2 regions of the Stenotrophomonas sp. 2201_Sma genome follow, and region 2 is predicted to be linked to the other one. Evidence: predicted binding sites of a transcription regulator. Region 2 holds the regulator's gene; the other holds the start of a gene.
What was found. Region 2 encodes FliA, which starts transcription of late flagellar genes. Its sites were predicted from a motif close to TAAAGTTTNNCNNNCNNNGGCCGATAA; they were not measured.
Positions count from the first base shown of each region.

Region 1: a site for FliA is predicted at 1,814-1,840, ahead of ACZLIF_RS12730 (methyl-accepting chemotaxis protein). Genes of this name have one in related genera too.

Region 1 covers NZ_CM151329.1:2,743,210-2,746,377, forward strand. Annotated here, with positions in the region: gene ACZLIF_RS12730 (methyl-accepting chemotaxis protein) at 1-1,583, opposite strand, end outside; gene ACZLIF_RS12735 (DUF5694 domain-containing protein) at 2,009-3,097, shown strand; gene ACZLIF_RS12740 (hypothetical protein) at 3,107-3,168, opposite strand, start outside.
Region 2 covers NZ_CM151329.1:2,129,909-2,133,076, reverse strand. Annotated here, with positions in the region: gene ACZLIF_RS09960 (MinD/ParA family ATP-binding protein) at 1-765, shown strand, start outside; gene ACZLIF_RS09955 (RNA polymerase sigma factor FliA) at 762-1,505, shown strand; gene cheY (chemotaxis response regulator CheY) at 1,563-1,955, shown strand; gene ACZLIF_RS09945 (protein phosphatase CheZ) at 1,955-2,560, shown strand; gene ACZLIF_RS09940 (chemotaxis protein CheA) at 2,563-3,168, shown strand, end outside.

The DNA of each region.
Region 1 (3,168 bases), 610 kb from region 2:
CTGACCCTGCGCACGTTGAGTACGATCTCGTCCATCGTGCGGCCAGCACTTTCCACCTGCGCAGTACCCGCACCGACATTGGCCACCGATGTGTCGATCAGCTGCTTGATCTCCTTGGCGGCGCTGGCCGAGCGCTGCGAAAGTTCGCGGATCTCGGTGGCGACGACCGCGAACCCGCGGCCGTGCTCGCCGGCACGGGCCGCCTCCACGGCAGCGTTCAGCGCCAGGATGTTGGTCTGGAATGCGATGCCGTCAATCACCCCGATGATGTCGACGATGCGACGCGAGGAGGCGTTGATCAAGGCCATCGTCGCCACCACCTCGTGCACCACGCTGCCGCCACGCGCAGCCACCTCCGCTGCGCCGCCGGCCAGCTGGCTTGCCTGGCGCGCATTGGCCGCCGTGCGCTGCACCGTATCGGCCAGGCCCTTCATGGACACGGCGGTTTCTTCCAGCGAGGCCGCCTGCTGTTCGGTGCGCTGCGACAGGTCGCTGTTGCCCTGCGCAATTTCGGTCGCGCCGACCGCGATGGTATCGGCAGCGAACTTGATCTGGCCGATGATGCCCGCCATGGCTTCGACCAGCGCGTTGACGCCATCGCACAGCTCGGCGATGGGGCCACTCTTGTCGGCAATGGCGACGGTGCGGGTCAGGTCGCCCTGCTTGGCCGCCGCCACGACCTCCCGGGTCTGCGCCACCGCACGCTGCATGGCCTGGTTCTCATGCACCTGCGCGGTGATGTCGGTAGCGTATTTGACGACCTTGAAGGGCCTGCCGTTGCCATCCAGGATGGGGTTGTAGGAGGCCTGGATCCAGATCTCGCGGCCGCCCTTGCCGAGCCGCCGGTACTGCCCGGCGTCGTACTCGCCGCGCCCGAGCTTTTCCCAGAACCGGCGGTACTCGAGGCTGCCGCGAAGCTCGGGCTCCACGAACAGCGCATGGTGTTGGCCGCGCACTTCTTCCAGGCTGTAGCCGGTGGCGGCGAGGAAGTTGGCGTTCGCCGAGAGAATGTGCCCGTCCAGGCTGAACTCGATCACCGCCTGCGACTTGTCGATGGCGGCAAGCTGCCCCGCCGAGTCGGCGGCCTGCAGCTTCTGCGCGGTGATGTCGGTCGCGAACTTGACGACCTTGAAGGGCCGGCCCTGCGGGTCCAGCACCGGGTTGTAGGAGGCCTGGATCCAGATTTCGCGCCCGCCCTTGCCCAGCCGTCGGTACTGTCCGGCGTCGAACTCGCCACGTCCCAGCCGGGCCCAGAAGTCCCGATACTCGGCGCTGGACGCCTGATCGGGATCGACGAACAGCGAATGATGCCGGCCCTGGATTTCGTCCAGACGATAGCCCACCGCCTGCAGGAAGTTGTCGTTGGCCTGCAGGATGGTGCCATCCAGATCGAATTCGATCACCGCCTGCACGCGATGCAGTGCGGCCACCTGGGCGGCCAGCTCGGCATGACCGCGGTCGGTGTCGACCCTGCCGGGCCGAGGCTGTCCCGCCAGCGCCCCCAGCAGGGAACGCAACGGCGACCAACGGGTGTGCAGCTCGGCCGGCGCCTGCGCGCCCGCCGTGAGGCCTGGAATGAGCATTGTCTGATCCTCGGTGTCCGGTAAGCGGCTGCGATCCGTCAAGCGGGATGCCCGACGGCAACATCAATTGCTTGGACTACAGGTGCCGGCAGGCACCTCTCGAGCAACGGGCAAGAACATCTGGGGGCGGGTGCGATCGACATCCGGGAGCGGCGGAACACACTGCGCGGGCCGCCCGACAGGGCAGCCTGGGGTCCTGCAGCGGGTGACGGGAGCGGGATCCAGTGAGGTTATCGGCACCTCCGTTCCGGGCTTTAGGCCCCTCCGCAGCGGGCCCTGTCCAGCCCCCTCCCCCTGCAGCGCCTGACGGGCCCCTAGATGCAGCCTGCAACGAAAAGGTTGCCATGACCATCGGGGCTGTCGGCAAGGGGGGGGGACAGGCAAGGATGCGCCCACCACGGACCGTCCATCGACACGGAGATCGCATGTTTTCACGCCTGGCTGCTCTTTTCGCCCTCGGCCTGTGCAGCAGCGGCGCGCTGGCCGCCGATGCAGGCTATCGGCCGAGTTTCAATCCCGCACAGCTCAAGGGCCCGCCCGCCGGCCGCGTCAACGAAGTGCTGGTGCTGGGTTCACCGCACCTGTCCGACCTGCCCCCGACCTTCCAGCCGGCAATGCTGGAGCCGCTGCTGCAGCGCCTGCAGGCATGGCGGCCAACGGCGATCGCCGTGGAGAACCTGTCCGGACTGCAATGCGATTTCATGCGCCGCAATCCCACCCGCTATGCCGAGAGCGTGGAAAGTTACTGCGTCGATCCTGCACCTGCCCAGGCCGCCACCGGTCTGGATGTTCCAGCGGCCAACGCCGAAGTCGATCGCGTACTGGCGGCATGGCCCGCTACACCGACGCACGCACAGCGTCGCCGGCTGGCCGCACTGTTCCTGGCCGCAGGTGAGAACGGCTCCGCGCTGGTGCAGTGGCTGCGCCTGCCGGCGCAGGAGCGTCGCGCCGCAGACAGCCTGTCACCGCAACTGGTGCAGTTCCTCGACAAACGCGCCGTGCGACGCAACGAAGTCAGCCTGATCGCGGCCGAGCTTGCCGCACGCCTGGGCCTGGAACGCCTGTGGGCAGTCGATGACCACACCGCTGATTCGCCCACCCCTGCGGCACTGGAGAAGGCGGCTGGCGAAGCCATCATGAACGCCTGGAACAATCCCGCCAGCAAGGCACGACGGGCCGCCGATACGGCCCTGCACGCCGAACTCGGCAGCACGGATGGCCTGCTGGCGCTCTATCGGAACTACAACGCGCCCGACACCATCGCCCAGGTCTACAACAGCGATTTCGGCGCGGCCCTGGTCGAACCATCGCCAGAAGGCTTCGGCCGCAACTACGTCGGCTACTGGGAAACCCGCAACCTGCGCATGGTCGCCAATATGCGCGAGGTGCTGGGCCAGCACCCGGGCACCCGCATGCTGACCCTCGTCGGCGCCTCGCACAAGGGCTACTACGAGGCCTACCTCAACCAGATGCACGACGTGCGGCTGGTTGATGCCAACAGCGTGCTGGACTGAGCGCCAGGGCTAGCAGGGGGCCGGCGCATCGCCGCGCCGCGACCGCCACAGCAGCACGCAGGCGACCACGA
Region 2 (3,168 bases):
AACGTCTCGGCCAACCTGGCCGTGGCGCTGGCCGGCATGGGCAAGCGCACGCTGCTGCTCGACGCCGACCTGGGTCTGGCCAACATCGACGTGATCCTGGGGCTGAATCCCACCCACACCCTGGCGGATCTGGTCGCCGGCCGCTGCTCGCTGGAAGACGTGATCGTCGAAGGTCCGAACGGCGTGCTGGTGGTGCCGGCCGCGTCCGGTCGGCGGCACATGGCCGAGCTGGCCCCGGCCGAGCACATCGGCCTGGTGAACGTGTTCTCCGAACTGGAACGCGAGCTGGACATCATGGTGGTGGACACCGCCGCCGGCATCACCGACGGCGTGCTGACCTTCTGTCAGGCCGCACAGGACACGGTTGTCGTGGTCTGCGACGAACCGGCCTCGATCACAGACGCCTACGCACTGATCAAGGTGCTGTCGCGCGAGCGCGGCGTGGACCGCATCCAGGTGGTGGCCAACATGGTGCGCGACCCCAACGAGGGCCGCGTGCTGTATGAAAAGCTGACCCGGGTCTGCGAGAAGTTCCTTGCCGATGTCTCGCTGAACTACCTGGGCTGCGTGCCGCAGGATGACTGGCTGCGCCTGTCGGTGCAGCGCCAGCAGCCGGTGGTGAAGGCCTATCCATCCAGCCCGGCGGCGCTGGCGATCACCGAGATCGCCCGTCGCACCGCCCGCTGGCAGGCCCCCACCGAGCCACGCGGTGGCGTTGAATTCTTCCTCGAGCGCATCCTCAAGCAACGCGGGGTGGCAGCATGAAAGGCGCGGCCCAGTACAGGGAAGTCCAGCGCTCGGCGGCGACCGAGGTCATCGCCCAGCACTCGGACCTGGTGCGGCGCATCGCCCATCACCTGGCCGCACGCCTGCCGGCCAGCGTCGAAGTGGACGACCTGATCCAGGCCGGCATGATGGGCCTGATCGAAGCCTCGCGCAGCTACGACGCCGACCAGGGTGCCTCGTTCGAGACCTATGCCTCGATCCGCATCCGCGGCTCGATGATCGACGAGATCCGCCGTGGCGACTGGGTACCGCGCTCGGTGCATCGGCGCGCCCGCGATGCGGCCGCCACCATCCGCCGCCTGGAGCAGACCACGGGCCGTGCAGCCAGTGCCACCGAGGTGGCGGCGGCCATGGACATGCCACTGCCCGAATACCTACGGCTGATGGAGGACGCCTCGCGCGGCCAGGTGCTGAGCCTGGAGTCGCGCATCGAAGACCAGGGCGAGCTGGACACCGTCGCCCAGGGCGGACCCACACCGCAGCAGGTCCTGGAACGTGGCGAATTCGGCCGCGAACTGGGCAAGGCCATCGGCCATCTGCCCGAACGCGAACAGCTGGTGCTCTCGCTGTACTACGAGCAGGAGCTGAACCTGAAGGAGATCGGCGCGGTGCTCGGCGTGAGCGAATCGCGCGTCTGCCAGATCCACGGCCAGGCCGTGCTGCGCCTGCGCGGCCGGCTGAAGATCTTCGAGGCTGCGGATGCCGGGCTTGAAGAATGAACATGCCTGCGGCGGCCACGGCCACCGCGGGCGACTGAACAACAAAGGAACTCCGCTTTGAACAAGAACATGCGCATCCTGATCGTCGACGACTTCTCGACCATGCGTCGCATCGTCAAGAATCTGCTGGGCGATCTGGGCTTCACCAACACCGCCGAAGCCGAGGACGGGCATGCCGCACTGTCGATGCTGCAGAGCCAGCCGTTCGACTTCGTGGTCACCGACTGGAACATGCCGGTGATGACCGGTATCGAACTGCTCAAGGCGATCCGCGCCGATGCCAAGCTCAAGACCCTGCCGGTGCTGATGGTCACCGCCGAGGCCAAGCGCGAGCAGATCATCGAAGCGGCGCAGAGCGGCGTGAACGGCTACATCATCAAGCCGTTCACCGCGCAGACGCTGGAAGAGAAACTGGGCAAGATCTTCGAACGCCTGGCGGCCAGCGCCTGATGGACGCCACGGTCGACAAGAACGCTCTCGCCCTGCGCCTGCAGGAAGCCCTCGACGCGCTCGAATCCGGCGACGAGAGCGCCTGGCGCCAGCGCATCGACGCCCTGGTGGCCGCACGCACGCAGCCGATGATGAGCGGCCTGTCACGGCTGGCCCGCGAACTGGGCCAGGCCCTGGGCGAACTGCCGACCGTCCCCAGCGAGGCGGGCGAGCTGGACGACGCCTGCGCGCGCCTGGACCATGTGGTGGCGATGACCGAACAGGCCACGCACCGCACCCTGGACCTGGCCGAAGAGTGCCGCAGCCTCACCGAACAGCTGCGCGCCGAAGGCCTCCAGCCGGGGCAGGATGCGCAGCTGGAACGCATCCGCCACAACCTGACCGAGATTGCCCTGACCCAGAGCTATCAGGACCTGACCGGACAGATCATCCGTCGCGTGGTCGGCATCGTCCGCCGCGTGCACGAAGGCTTTGGCGCGCTGGGCCTGCCACCGGAGCAGCATCGCACCGATCCGGCGCTGGCCGGACCGGCACTGAAGGGACTGGACCGCCACGCGGTCTCTCAGAACGACGCCGACGACCTGTTGTCGGACCTGGGACTGTAAGCATGAGCGCGGTATCCGACGACATCACCGCCGATTTCATCATCGAGGCACAGGAAATCCTGGATCGCCTCGGCGAACAGCTGGTGTCGCTGGAACAGGCGCCGCAGGACGCCGACCAGCTCAACGCCGTGTTCCGTGGCTATCACACGCTCAAGGGCGGCGCCGGCTTCCTCGGCATCACCGCCATGGTCGAGCTGTGCCATGCCGCCGAAGAGGCACTGGGCGCCGCCCGCGCTGGCCAAGCGGTGCTGCAGCCGCATCACTTCGATGCCGCACAGCAATCACTGGACTACCTGCAATCGATGCTGGATGCCGTGTCTTCCGGCAACGAACCCGGCTATGCCCCGCCGGACCTGATCGCCCAGTTCGACGTGCACGGCACTGCTGCGCCGGCTGCTGTCGCCCCCACAGCAGCCGCGCCCGCTGCCGGTGACCTGATCACCGACGACGAGTTCGAGGCCCTGCTCGATCAGCTGCACGGCAGCAACGCCCCCACCGCGGTGGCGACGCCGGCCAAGGCCGACGATGGCCTGATCAGCGAGGATGAGTTCGAAGCCCTGCTTGACCAGCTGCACGGCGGCGCCGCCCCGGGCGCGAAACCCGTGACT